2 regions of the Chryseobacterium sp. FW101-FHT12H09 genome follow, and region 1 is predicted to be linked to the other one. Evidence: riboswitches for the same ligand, from Rfam matches in the RefSeq annotation. Region 1 holds a riboswitch; the other holds the start of a gene.
The links. A riboswitch is a leader RNA that binds a small molecule or an ion and turns the genes downstream of it on or off. The one in region 1 is predicted to bind cobalamin.

Region 1 (7,634 bases):
GGCGATAATAATTGTACTATAGTTTGTTCTGGACGAACTACACTTAATAACAGTGGTGGTACAAAAGGCACAGACGGACTTCGTGTTATTATGACTGGTGCCGGGAATATCCAGATTGTAAGAAATGGAAAGGGCCAGATTTATAAAAGTGAGGACAGATTAGATAGCGGAACTTCCAGTCCTTATTCAGTGCCTGGTACTACGCATGGTCTTATACTGGGAATTGGGAGTACTCAATATACGACCGGTACACTGAAAGCCTCTTCAGGGTTTTCGGATGGAGGTCGCCTTACAATTGTTTCAAATACGTGCCAGGAGGATACAGGTCCGGATGCCGATGGAATTGAACATAATAAGATACGCCTCAAGGCCACTAAAAATGGGCGGGATTATTTTCTGACTATATATTATTATTACAGAAATCCTGAAACATTTATGACCATAGATTATGAAGTAGAGATCCCTGCTGGTAACACAGAGCTGGTAAAAGTAGCACATGGCTGGGATACTTACCTTAATGGGGGGGACAGTGGTCCGGGATTTGTAACTGGCCAGGCACCCTATTATACGGTGGGTGTACAAAAGCAAGGCACTTACGAGGCCTTCCAGTATGTTTCAGGAACCCCATGGAGTGGATATTATTCGGCGAACTATTTTGCTTTGAATAGTAATTTAGATAATGATTTAGCTTATAAAAATGTAATTAATTCGAATCCTAATACCGATAATGGAATGGGAATATCTCTTAATTTTGGTAAAGATTCAGGTACTTATAACAGTATCAGTAAAGTGATCTTTAAGTGTAATGCTGAAGTAGCCCCGGTTCTTAGGCAGACTTCTGTTCCTTGCGGAAGTGGATCGGTTAACTTAAACAGCTTTGTGGTGCCTTTAAATCCTAATCCCCATAACCTGGTCCTGATATGGCGGGACAGTACGGGAGCTGAAGTAGCCGACCCTACCAGCGTAAGCAAGGCAGGAGTGTATACGGTTAGTTATAGAGATACGGTAAATAGATGTGATTCACCTCCAAGCACATTCACTATTACAGGAGTATGCGTGGTAACTACCTGTACGAAGCCAGCCTCTACGGCGACTCCTACCGCTTTTACAAAGATGGGTATGTCAGGGTACAGTTCTTTGCAAAAGGATTGGCCGGCTAAGATTCCTAATGGTTTTATCGCACTGGAGTCAGGCTTCAACGGGCTGGTAATTACAAGAACAGTTCCCGGTAAGATCACCGATCCTGTAGCAGGAATGCTGATCTATGATACCTCTAAAAACTGTTTCAGTTTATACAACGGAACCTCATGGAAATGTATTGAAAAATCGTGTAATGACTAATCGGTCTGCGGAAAGATCAATCAACAAAAAAGCAGAATAATGAAAAATATATACAGCATAAGCAATATAAAGAAAACCTTATCTATAGTGGCATTGTGTATAGCAGGTATTGCCGGAGCTCAGATGGGTGTAGAAACGGAAACGATAAGAGGGAGCGGAATCCTGGATTTTCCTACGGGAAAAAACAAAGGGATCATCCTTCCGGTATTAACAGAGGCAAACTCCACTCCTTCTGCAGGAACGATACGAATGTATAACAAGATGATACAGGGTGTTACCAGTTCGGGAGTGGTAAACTTCAGTGATCCCGGCGATACTGCTGTGGTTACTTTTAACACATCCACCCCGCAGGCAGCCTCTGTAAACAGTATGATCATAGGCGCCGCGACTTCTGCTGCTACAGGAGGAGCGTTGGTTCTGGAATCCGATACTAAAGCATTGATCCTTCCCCATGTCTCTAATGTAGAGACAATGCCAAGTCCATATCCGGGAACGATATGCTATGACGTAAGAAGTAAGACTTTTGCCATGTTTGATGGCAAAGTATGGAATTTTTGGAAATAATTTTTGTTCATTTTTGTGAGTGATTAGGAATAGTACAATATTCATAATCATGTATTTTTTTTAGCGAATCCTCTAGAGCGTTATGCTTTAGAGGATTTTTTTTAAGCTTCTGTGTTCTCTCCGGAATGTCATTCCGACAAAGGAGCAATCTCTATAATCACAATCTAATGAATGAATAAAGTAAATCTTAATCGGGATTCTTCACCCCACTTCCGAACTCCGTTCGCCGACTTACAGTCTGTGTTCAGAATGACACACAACATTCCGTTGCAATAGTAACGGAATGTTAGCTTATATGTGGTTGATTGTCATTTTGTTAGATTGCGTATTGTTTCTAAGCAGAATTTTCTATCTTTGCCGGATTCTGGTGAGCCATAAAAAGCTCTTAAAAGGGAATCCGGTGTAAATCCGGAACAGACCCGCTGCTGTAAGCTCTACAAAAGTTTTTGAAGCATATATCCACTGTTTTTTAATGGGAAGGATTTCAAAAATAGAGTAAGTCAGAAGACCTGCCGGAAAGATTAAAGTTTGATGCTTTCGTGGAATAAAGCTTAGGACAACAATGATTCTGTGCAGTTATAGCTGTACAATATCATTGCTGCTTTCTTATATCCATTAGCATTAAAATTATTCTCAATGAGCTAATGGAACCAAAATTTACTTTTTATAAAACGAATAAAACGATTATCACAATTCTTGTGCTATTCGCTCAGCTTTTCTTTTCTCAGTCGAGGGATACTATTAAAGAACAGGTCATTGTTCCTGTACATATTCAGAAAAAGACCTTTAAAGAGATCCTTCCGGCACAGGTAATATCGGGAGAACAATTAGAGAGACTTAACAGCCATTCCGTAGCAGATGCTCTCCGGTATTTTGCGGGGATTCAAATTAAGGACTATGGCGGGATCGGAGGTCTGAAAACCATCAATATCCGTAGCATGGGAAGCCAGCATGTTGGTGTTTTCTATGATGGTATCCAGTTGGGAAATGCTCAAAATGGGATTGTGGATTTAGGGCGATTTTCTCTTGATGATCTTGAAGAAATCTCTCTTTATAACGGGCAGAAAAGTGAAATTTTTCAGCCTGCAAAAGATTTTGGTTCTTCGGGTTCCATTTATCTGCAGCCAAAAATCCCAACTTTTAAAGGAAATAAAAAAACCAATCTTGTCGTAAGATTTAAAAACAGTTCCATTGATTTATTTAATCCTTCATTTCGGTTAGAACAAAAAATATCTGAGAAAATATCGGCAAGCTTCAGCTCTGAATTTATACAAAGTGACGGAGTTTATAAATTTAGATATAGAAAGAAATATCCTGATGGAGAAATTGCCAATGATACAATTGCCAAAAGATTTGATTCTGATATTAAATCAAAAAGGTTTGAAACAAGTCTTCATGGGGATTTAAAAGATGGAAACTGGAGTGTGAGAGGATATGGTTATCTGTCTGATCGTGGAATTCCGGCAGCGATTGTTAATAATCGTTTTGGTGCACGGGGACAAAGATTACGGGATGAAAGCTACTTTGTTCAAGCCAGTTTAAGGAAAAAACTATTTCCAAAATTTGAAACACAGCTTAGAGCAAAATTTGCTTACGATTATACTTTTTATGCAGATACAGTTTCTACAGAAGCGGCTTTTCCTGTTCGCAACAGTTATATCCAGCGTGAAGTATATGTTTCTTCATCCAATATGTATTCTATAACATCCAACTGGGATATAAGTGCGAGTGTAGATTTTCAGTATAATAATCTGGATGCCAATTTGTTTAATTTTTCCTACCCTACCCGTTATACTACATTAATGGCTTTTGCGACGACTTACCAGTGGCGGCGGTTCAAATTTTTAGGAAGTGTTCTGGGTACTTTTGTAAGTGAAGAAGTTGAGAAAAATTCTAAATCTCCGGATAAAACAGAATGGACACCAGCGGCATTTCTGTCCTATCAGCCTTTTAATTCTAAGGAGATAACCATAAGAGCTTTTTACAAGAGAATTTTCAGGATGCCTACTTTCAATGATCTGTATTATACGGTAATTGGAAATGCTTTTCTAAAACCTGAATTTACAAATCAGTATAACGTAGGTTTTACCTATGGGAAATCCTATCATCATCAGATTTTAAAGGGTGTTTATGCTACAGTAGATGGCTATTTCAATAAGGTGGAAGATAAAATTATTGCAGCTCCCACAGGAAACTTATTCCGATGGACAATGCTGAATCTCGGAAATGTAGAGATCCTGGGAACTGATGTTCACGTACAGGCTGATCTGAATTTTGGAAATGTAACCATAAGACCTCAGGTCAACTATACCTTTCAGCGGGCACGGGATTTTTCTGATCGAAGCGAAAGCTATTTCGGGGATCAGATTCCATATACTCCATGGCATAGTGGAAACTTTACGACAATGGCAGATTACAAAGACTGGAGTTTCAATTATAGTTTTGTTTATGTAGGGGAACGATATGACGGCCAGCAAAACAATATTCAATACAATTATGTTCAGCCTTGGTATACTCACGATCTATCGGTGCAAAAAAAATTCAACTGGCAGACACATCAAATTAAAGCGAGCCTGGAGGTCAACAATATTTTCAATCAATACTATGATGTGGTACTGAATTACCCTATGCCTGGAAGAACTTTTAAACTAATTGTAAGTTTTACATTATGAGAAAATTAAACTTTTGCCTCCTGATCGGTCTGCTTCTTTTCTTCTTTTCTTGCAGAACAGATGAATATATTCCCCGTGAGCAAAAAGAGGAAGGTCTGGCACAGCCAGAAAATACGGCTATTAAAGGGTTTTATATTCTTAATGAGGGAAATATGGGAAGTAATAAATGTACGCTGGACTTTTTTGATTATACAACAGGAGTGTACCGACGTAATATTTATGGTGAAATCAATCCCAATGTCGTAAAGGAGTTGGGTGATGTTGGAAATGATATCCAGATCTATGGAAGTAAACTCTATGTGATTGTAAATGTTTCCAATAAAATTGAGGTATTAGATGCTAAAACAGCAAAGCGTATTAAAACAATTCAGTTACAGAATTGCAGATATATCAAATTTAAAGATGGAAAAGCGTTTGCAAGCAGTTATGCCGGACCTGTTGATATCAATCCTAATGCTCCTAAAGGAAAGGTTGTAGAAATTGATACGGTTTCACTTTCCATTCAGAGACAGGTAACAGTGGGATATCAGCCTGAAGAAATGGAGATTGTAGGCAATCAGCTTTTTGTCGCTAACTCGGGAGGGTATATGGTTCCTAATTATGATAAAACGGTTTCGGTAATTGATCTCAATTCATTTACAGAAACCAGGAAATTGGATGTGGCAATTAATCTTCACCGTCTTAAAAAAGACAATTACGGCGATTTATATGTGAGCTCCAGAGGGGATTATTATAACATCCCTTCAAGTTTATATTTAGTGGATGCTGCAACAGGAGTGCTGAAAAAAGATTTTCATGTGGCAGTAAGCGAAATGACCATCGTTAATGACAAATTGTATTATTACGGGAATGAGTTTAATTACAATACCCATTCTTATTCTAAATCATTTGGCATTATTGATGTAAAAACCGAGCAGATCATTTCCAATAAAATTATTGACCAGGAATACGTAGATGGTATTAAAGCACCTTACGGAATAGCTGTAAATCCGATCACAGAAGATATTTACATTACAGACGCCCGGAATTATGTGTCTACAGGATTTGTCTACTGCTTTAATAAAAGTGGACATTTTAAATGGAAAACCGAGGGTGGAAATATCCCGGCACACTTCACCTTTTTATACAAATAAACTGAATCTAAGATATGGACAGAAATATTTTTAAAATTTTAAAAACTGTACTGGCGGTATTTCTATTGGTAGGAATGACCGCATGTAAAAGTGACAGAGATGAAGATTCACCATTTAATGGTTTGGAAGAATCTTATACGATCAACCGTTTCAACGTTCTGAATATTGCCGCGAATGTTTCAGGAAAAATGACATGGAGCATTAAAGACTCCATTATTTCTGAGGGCTCAGAGCTGGACTTTATCAGTCCCTATATTAAAACATACCCTCTTACTTTAAAAATAGATCAGAACGGAAAAGTAAAAACGTATCAATCAACAATTATCGTCAATAAAGAACCCGGTTCTTACAGTAAATATGTTTCCAATGTATTGGATTTCCGTCCTGCTGTAGGACAGTTTACCAACGAAATTCCTGAATATATGGTTGGAGATACTTCCAGCAGTATGCTTCAAAAAGCCAGAGGATCTTTGGTGGGTTCTAATACCTCGATGATTAGTTTAGGTGGTTTTGGAGGATATGTAGTTTTAGGCTTTGATCATACCATACCAAATATGAATGGGCGGGATTTCAAAATCCTTGGAAATGCTTTCTGGGGGAATAATGCAAATGAACCTCGCTCAGGATCTTGTGAGCCTGGAATTATTATGGTCGCTTATGACAGAAATAAAAATGGGAAACCGGATGATAATGAATGGTATGAAATTGCTGGAAGCGAGTATTTTAAAAATACAACCGTTAAAAACTACAGTATTACTTATTTCAAACCTAATGAAAATAAGCCTCCTGTTCCTGGAAATGAACCCTGGCAGGCTGATATAGAATACATTAAATGGCAGGATAATCTTGGAAATACTGGTTTTAAGACAAAAAATGGATTTCATGATCACAGTTTTTATCCATTATGGATTTCCGATGCTTCTTATGGTTTCTCAGGAACAAAAATACAGAATAACTATTACGATCAGAGCGGAAACGGATCCTATTGGGTAGGGAAGTCTTACGATTTCGGATATGCCGATAATGCTCCGAATAATGATGAAGCCTCCAATATAGATATTTCTTGGGCGGTCGATAAAAATGGAAAATATGTAAAACTTCCGGGGATTGATTTTGTAAAAGTACATACTGCTGTTAACCAGGAAGCTGGTTGGCTGGGAGAGGTTTCTACTGAAGTAGCCGGTGCTTATGATTTGTATATAAAATAAAAATTCAACAATAAATTTATTTAAAAATGAAAAAGATCTATCTTTTAACATTACTGTTATTTTTTGCATTTTTTACCAATGCACAGGTAACGGTTCAAGGGGTACCCCGAAATGATATTAAGCAGAATTCAAAGCAAAAGAATGAGCTTAAAACGACCACTACCGTCACTGATTTTTCTGATATTCAGTATTGGGTAGGGACAGGTTCTAAAAAGGCTGCTTTTGTAGTACAATGGAACGACGGTAAGAATCCTGATGCTTTAGTTTGGGGATTTAAATGGGATGGAAATGCTACAGGAGAAGATATGTTGAAAGCAATTGCTCAGACAGATCATCGTTTTTATTCTTTACTATACCAGGGGACAACTTTTGGAAGTGCAATAGGAGGACTTGGATTTGATCTGAATGGACAAGGGACTATTGGACTTTACAAGAGCGGAAACCTTACGTATCCATTATATCCGTTAAATGGGATTGTTAATACAACGGCATATGATTTTGATGACTATACATCAATAGATGGAGCGAATGATCATTGGAAGTCCGGATGGACTACCGGATATTGGTCTTACTGGGTGAAAAATCCTGCAGATGCAGCCTTTGGATATTCAAGTTTGGGTGCCAGCAGCCGTGTTTTAGAAGATGGTTCTTGGGATCTCTGGAATTTTTATCCGGGAATGGTTGATCAGCCTATTTCAACAACTCTGACTCCGGTG
Region 2 (7,634 bases), on a different contig from region 1:
ATAATATCTCGTTAAATACAGATAAACTCTGGCTACGTTGGGCAGCATTGCTTCATGATATTGGAAAAGCTCCCACAAAGAAATTTGTTGAGGGAACGGGCTGGACATTTCATGGACACGAGTTTTTAGGTTCAAAAATGGCAAAAACGCTTTTTCAAAGACTTAAATTACCTTTAGGTCCAGATTTAAAGTATGTCCAGAAAATGGTAAAACTTTCATCCCGTCCAATTGCTTTGATTACAGATGATGCATCCGATTCTGCATTAAGAAGGCTATTGTTTGATGCCGGTGAAGATATGGAAGATCTGTTTACACTTTGTAAAGCAGATATAACGACGAAAAATTCTAAAAAACAGGATAAGTTCAAACGTAATTTTGAATATGTTGCCGTCAAAATAAAAGAGGTTGAAGAAAAAGACCAGGTAAGAAACTTTCAGCCCCCAATTTCAGGAGAAGAAATTATGGAGATGTTTGATCTTAAACCGGGACGCGAGATTGGGATTTTAAAAGAAAAAGTAAAAGAAGCTATTTTAGAAGGTGAAATTTTAAATGACCATGATGAGGCGAAAAGATTCGTAATTATTGAAGCTGAAAAATTAGGACTAGAAGCTAAAATTTAAAATAAAACTTCAAATAATAAAAAAGATCTGAAAAACTATTTCAGATCTTTTTTATTTAAATCTTTTATAAAAGAAATCCGGGCTGCCCTAAGGCAGCCCGGAAAAAACACAAATGATGAAAAAAAATAAAATTTATTTGTATATCGAAGTATAAATTTCTTAATTCAGATATACACCATTAGAACCTTTACCCGTTGTAAAGGACTTAATCTTTGATCCTGAAGTTGTATATACTGTAATTTCACTGTCTTCAGTAAAGTTTTTAACGTCTGATGTGAAGATTTTTCCATCTACAACGCTAAATCCATATAAAGTATAATATTGTCCACCGTCTACAGCTGTAATAATAGGAGTTGTAGGAGTGATATTAGATGTCATATTCATTGAATATACTTTGTTGGCAGAAGAGAAGAAATACTTCCCGCCATCTATCTGAAGATTGGTGGCATTAGCAATACCTGTTAAAGTAGTCGTTTTGGTAATGTTTCCAGTATTAGAGATCTGATAAATATAGGAATCTGTAGCTTCTGAAGCAATAACATAAACATTTCCATTATAAGAAATAGTTCTGTTGATATTTCCGTTTGGTAATGTGATTACAGATTGTATTTCATTATTTGAAGTATTGATGTAGGTAATTTTGTTTCCAAAACCAAAACTTGCATTTTGAACAAAAATGTTTCCTCCAGCTTCAACAATTCTTTCTACAGCATCATTGAACGTAATTTTTTTAACGAAAGATAAATCTGAGCTTTTATAAATGCTTACATATTTTGCACCGTTATACTTATCGTTAGTTACATATACGTTATTAGTAGTAACGGCAACATAACGAGGCTGATCAATTTGATCAGTAATTGTACCTGTACTTTTAAAAGTATAACGGTTAACCACTTGAATTTTATTGGAATTGTTCAACAGAAGATATGCTTTGTCACCATTGAATGCTACAGATTGTAAAACATCTCCCAGTTGAGTTCCATTGTTTTTAGAAAAAATACTGTTCTGGCTAAAAGTCAGATCTCTTGAAACAAAAGTTACTTCTGCATTAGGCTTTCCAAAATTCCCTTCATTAGCGATTAAGAAACCATTTTCATAAGTAATTACTGGTAATGTATCATCATCATTGTTACTACACGAAATATTGAATAGCAATATGGTAGCAAATAAAAGTTGTAAGAGTTTAGTTATTTTCATGTTATTTTTAATTAAAAATTTATTGTTGCTGAAATACTATAGTTTCGTTTTGGCATAGGATAATAGGATACCGTTTCATAAACAGTATTGGTTAAATTATTTACTTTAAACCCTATGATGTATTTTTTTAGGATGGTTGCCGAAATTCCAGTGTTTAAAACAAAATAAGGATCCAGAGCGTCTTCTCTTTTTTCATCGGTTGTGGTATATGTAAGACCGTTAAATAAACCCTGAACATAAAATTTTAAGAAATCGTACTGATAATCAAAATTTCCAAAAACTTTATGAAGTGGGACATATACCATCTGGTTCTTAGTTTCTTTGTTAATTGATTTGGCAAAGGTATATCCAACATTGAATCTGAAATGGTGTTCATTGAATTTTTTATCAAATGTAATCTGAGATTCTAAACCATAAGATTCCACCTTGTTGATATTTACAGGAGACCAATAACCGTATTCTGTAGGAAGCCAAACAATATTGTCTGAAATATTAAGATAATATGGGCTTAATGTAAGTTTAAACGCACCAAATTTAAAATCATGATCCATATCTATCTGGAATGATGTTTCTGGTTTTAAATCAAGGTTTCCCCCGGGATTCCAATACAGCTCATTGAAAGTGGGAAATCTGAAGTTTTTGGATATATTCAAACCTACGCTGTACCATTGTAGAGGATCCCATTTTCCGGATAATGAATAAAGCAGAGGTGCATTTATATTTTCAACAAAATCTTTTTTTACTCCAGCCTCAAAACGCAGATCTTTCGTTGGGAAATAGCGTAATAATCCAGCCACAGATCCCACATTTCTACTTACATTTCCAATTCCCTCTGTTTTTATACCTGGGATGACGGGCTGATATCCTTCTCCTTTATTCACCTGAAATTCAGTAATTACATTAAAATTCAGTTTTGGAACAATGAAATAGTTAAAATCATTTTTAAAAATGTAATTCTTTCCTGTAGATCCACTTGTTTTTGGAGCGTTATAATTGCCGAAATATTGAAAGTTTTCTTCTGTATAAGCTGCTTTTAGGCTATTCGAAAATTTACTTTTATTGATGTCCCAAGAAAGTAAGCTTCTGGTACTTTGTGTCTCATATCTTGTTCTGTTCCCATTTTCGACAAAAATGGGATAGTTTTGAGCGGAATCAAAAAACTGACTTTGCCACGAAAGGGTTTGATGATTGGCAATTTTGTATGATATACCAACATTAAATGTTGTATTGTAATATTTCCCGTTTCTGTTTAGGTAATTTTTCTCTTCAACTTCATAATCATTCTGACTGATCGAGTGATTTCCCGAAACTTTAAAACTGAACTTATCATTGCTATAGGCAGCTTGAGCAAAATTATTAAAGGTGTTAAAAGAACCTGCCTCAGAATATAAAGATGCTTTGAAGCCATCATTAAAGCCTAAATTGTTATTGAGATGAATGCTTCCTCCAATAGCACCACTTCCATAAATGACACTTCCACCACCTGCTTTTATTCCAATCTGATCATATCCGAATAAAGGGATATTATTAATGTCTCCTTGTCCAAGAAATATGGAGTTAATATTAATCCCATTCCATACAAAAGCAGTCTGTTGTGCAGTTGTTCCCCTAAATGAAGGCGAAGATACAGCACCACGGCCATTTTCTTTAATGTAAACGCTGGACTGGAAACGTAGAAGCTCTGAAAGATTGGTGGAGTTTTTTTCCACATCTTGTGGAGTAATCGTATTTACCTTATGAAAAAGCTTTACTTTATTCATTTGGTTGTCAAAAATATACACGGTGTCAATTGCTTTCTCCTGTCCCAGACAAAAAAAATAGGCAGATGACGATAAAAGTAGTACTAAAGTTTTTTTCATACTATTTTACTTTTCCTCCGAAAGCAATATATTTTTGATATTATCATTTTGGCAGGTCTCCTGACTTTCGCTTTTCTATACCTTCCCGTTTGCACAGTGGTTTGTTATAGAATATGATAGTTGCGATTTACAGTTGCGGGGACAGTTTGGGTTTTCCACCCAATTCCCTATTATTTTCAATAGCTTGAAAACCAAAATTTTTGCAAAGATAAGTTTTTAAAAAGAAACGCCAATTTTATCTATTAAAATGTGTTTTTTTAAATCAGAAATCACGAAATATTCTGTTATTAAATGATATTGATAAGCAAATTTAAACTTTCATGATTTTACTCTTAGTGATTATAAAAACGTAGCATCAAAATAGAAAGGTAGTAGATCTTTAATGGAATGAACTTTTACAATCTCATCATTCATGCTTGAGAAATAAAGATCAATATTTTCATTTTGCTTTGTTTCGTACTCCATTAAACTTTGTCTGCACGCTCCACATGGAGGGATAGGAGGATTCTTTTCAGAAAATTCTTTAGGTCCGCCCACGATAAAGATCTTTTTGATCTTTTGATCCGGAAAGTTAGCACCAACCCAGAATAAAGCTGTTCTCTCAGCACAAAGTCCTGAAGGAAAGGCTGCATTTTCCTGATTGTTTCCAGAGAAAATTTCACCGTTTTCCAGCAAAATGGAACAGCCAACAAAAAACTCAGAATAAGGGGCATAAGCATTTTCACGAGCTAGTTTCGCTCTTTCGAAAAGTTTTTTTTCTATATCGTTCAGTTCGCTACTATTTTTAAAGTATTCATAGCCGATCTGTATGTCTTTTTTCATATATTGGAGCCTAAAAAGGGGGGATAAAATTAGTTCTTTTTCAGCACGTAGGCAAGCCAATTTTATTCCGTCATTTAATATTAAAATCCAAAATAGATAAAGATGTTATATACTCCAATACAGTTTAGAAATGTTGAACTGAAAAACCGTTGGGTAATGTCTCCCATGTGTATGTATTCGTGTGAAAACGGATTAGCAAATGACTTTCATTTTGTCCACTATGGAAGTAGATCCCAAGGAGGAACAGGATTAGTAATGGTTGAAGCAACGGGTGTTGAACCTCGTGGAAGAATTACCAATAAATGTATGGGTATCTGGAATGACGAACAGGCGGCCAAGCTTCAGAAAATTGTAGAATTCATTCATTCAAATTCTGAAAGTAAGATTGGAATCCAGCTGGCGCATGCTGGAAGAAAAGGATCTACCTGGAATAATATTCAGATTCCCATGGAGGAAGGATGGGAAACTCTTGCTCCAAGTCCAATTCCTTATCATCCGACTGAAAGAATTCCACATGTTTTAACTGTTGAAGAAATTAAAGAACAGGTTCAAAATTTTAAGACTGCTGCAAGAAGAGCTGTTAAAGCTGGTTTTGACATCATAGAAATTCATGGGGCACATGGTTATTTGATCCATCAATTTTTATCTCCACTTTCTAATATCAGAACAGATGAATATGGGGGAAGTTTTGAGAACAGAATAAGATTTCTATTAGAAATTGTAGACGCAGTTAATGATGAGTTGAACGAAAATGTAGCACTATTTGTTAGAATCTCAGGAACTGAATATGCTGAAAATGGATGGAGTGTTGATAACAGTGTAGAATTGGCAAGAGTTTTAAAGGATCATAATGTAGATTTAGTAGATGTTTCCAGTGGTGGAAATATCCATGGAGCAAAAATATCTGTTTTTGATGGTTATCAGGTACCTTTCTCTTCACGGGTAAGAAATGAAGCTGTAGTAAAGACAGGAGCAGTAGGTTTGATAACTAAAGTGGAACAAGCCGAAAATATTTTACAAAAAGGAGACGCAGATCTGATCTTTATTGCCAGAGAGATTTTGAGGAATCCCTATATTGCCATTCAGGGCTCATTTGAAATGCAGGAAGAATGTTTTTTTCCGCATCAATATCTCAGAGCTAAAATTTCTTCTTAATTTTAGATAATAATAGTAAAAATACCAAAAATGAAAATCGAAGATTTTATGCTGCCTTGTCCAAGTAAGAAATTCTTAGGAATAGAATGCTTTGGTTGTGGTACACAAAGAGCAATAGTTTTGGTTTTTGAGGGAAAATTTTCGGAAGCCTTTCATATGTTTCCTGCAGTATATACCTTACTGCTTTTTTTATGTACTGTGGGGTTGAATTTTATTGACAAAAAAAGAAATTACGGTAATGCATTAGTTTTTTTAGCAATTATTAATTCAATTATCATGGTAGTTTCCTATTTTTACAGACATCCTTTACCAATAAATTAAAATTATTAAAATAAAAAACTATGAATCAAAAATTACCAAACGCAACAACAGTATTAGTATTAGGAATCGTTGCAATCTTAGGAAGTTGCTGCTGTAACGGAATTGTTGGAGTAATCTGCGGATTAATCGGAATGAACCTTTATAATAAGGATAATGCTTTATATCAACAAAATCCAAGTTTATATTCAGATTTTGATAATTTGAAAGTAGGAAGAATATTATGTATTATCGGTCTTATTATAGGAATTCTAAGTTTAATATACATGATCTTTGTTCTTTCAACAGTGGGTTGGAGCGGTTATATGGATCAAATTAATCAATTAAAAAACATGGGTAAATAAATATCCAGTTAATGATAACTAAAAAGACTGCAATGAAAATTGTAGTCTTTTTTATTTAAAAAATAATCTCTTGAATGATTGTATAATAAAAGGTAATAAGCACAGCTAAAGAGAATTAAAATAATATTTAATAGTAAAATGGCTTCTCTTTAATTAAAGAGAAGCCATTATATTTATAATTAAGTTAAATTTTTATTTAACGATAAACTTCAAACTAGAGTTATCTAATTTCAGAATGTAAATTCCCTGTTCAAGACTTTTAATTTTAATTGAGTTTCTGCTGTTTTTAAAAGGGCTGTTAATAGTCTGCATTACTTTCCCTTGTAAATTATAGATCTCCGCTACTTTAATATTTTGAGTCTCACCTTTAACGAAGATTTCCTGATTTGAAATTGGGTTAGGGTAGATTTGTAAATCTCTGGATTCTATCTGTAAGTCGGAAGCAGTGCTCTTGCTTTGCTTTCCCGTTCCAGAGTAACAAGTCCAGTTTAGGTTGTCAAGAGCCACTCTGTTACTTGTTGAATTATTTTCTAATGTCACAATCACATTACCGGAAACATTGATGTTATTAATAGTGGTAGTTGCAGTTGTTGCGCTATAAGGAATTGTTCCTACCTGCGTTCCATTGACAAGAACATTGAATGTTCCGTTGCTTCCACTGAATTTTAATTGAGTTGTCACTGTTAATGATCCAATACCGTTACTTGAGCTGCTTGATTTTAAAGAACCATCTCTCACAGTAATTGCTTTGTTAGAAATTGTCTGGTCAGTTCTGGAATCTGTTGCTGTCCAAGTAATTCCACTGTTAGTCCACGTTCTTGTTGAATAACTTGATGAGCTGCCTGTAGGAATTGTTTCAAAAGTTTCATTTACACAATCAGTTGGCGGATTAGTGGTTCCGGATTCTGTTGTTGCAGAAACGGTTGAACTGTTTGAAGAAGTATTTCCAGCTGCATCTTTAGCCACTACATAGAAATTATAGGTGGTAGAAGAACTTAATCCTGAAATATTAGCAGAAGTGGAGCTAACATTGGTTTTTAAGCTTCCATTCATATAAACGTCATAAGAAGAAACTCCTACATTATCTGTTGATGCACTCCATGAAAGAGAAACACTACTGGATGTTTTTCCTGAAACGGTAAGACCTGTAACTGTAGTGGGTGCCTGTGTATCATTTGAAGGCTGCTGAGATCCCCAAATTTGATCTACATAAGCCGGATTATCAATAAAAGGATTTCTATTTCCCTGGTAAGTATAAGTAGCATTGTTTCTGACGATTTCTGTCTGAGAAACAGGATCCTGATTATGCCAGGCTAATA

Region 2: another riboswitch for cobalamin. It lies ahead of AC3WRL_RS03615 (TonB-dependent receptor plug domain-containing protein); the one in region 1 lies ahead of AC3WRL_RS09415 (TonB-dependent receptor plug domain-containing protein).

The regions. Positions count from the first base shown of each region.
Region 1 covers NZ_JBYTCP010000002.1:805,360-812,993, forward strand. Annotated here, with positions in the region: gene AC3WRL_RS09405 (hypothetical protein) at 1-1,341, shown strand, start outside; gene AC3WRL_RS09410 (hypothetical protein) at 1,381-1,905, shown strand; cobalamin riboswitch at 2,254-2,436, shown strand; gene AC3WRL_RS09415 (TonB-dependent receptor plug domain-containing protein) at 2,550-4,577, shown strand; gene AC3WRL_RS09420 (YncE family protein) at 4,574-5,710, shown strand; gene AC3WRL_RS09425 (cell surface protein) at 5,725-6,918, shown strand; gene AC3WRL_RS09430 (T9SS type A sorting domain-containing protein) at 6,945-7,634, shown strand, end outside.
Region 2 covers NZ_JBYTCP010000001.1:797,216-804,849, reverse strand. Annotated here, with positions in the region: gene AC3WRL_RS03625 (CCA tRNA nucleotidyltransferase) at 1-620, shown strand, start outside; gene AC3WRL_RS03620 (YncE family protein) at 780-1,817, opposite strand; gene AC3WRL_RS03615 (TonB-dependent receptor plug domain-containing protein) at 1,829-3,676, opposite strand; cobalamin riboswitch at 3,710-3,887, opposite strand; gene AC3WRL_RS03610 (cytidine deaminase) at 4,016-4,498, opposite strand; gene namA (NADPH dehydrogenase NamA) at 4,601-5,653, shown strand; gene AC3WRL_RS03600 (DUF2752 domain-containing protein) at 5,684-5,974, shown strand; gene AC3WRL_RS03595 (CCC motif membrane protein) at 5,995-6,315, shown strand; gene AC3WRL_RS03590 (endonuclease) at 6,508-7,634, opposite strand, start outside.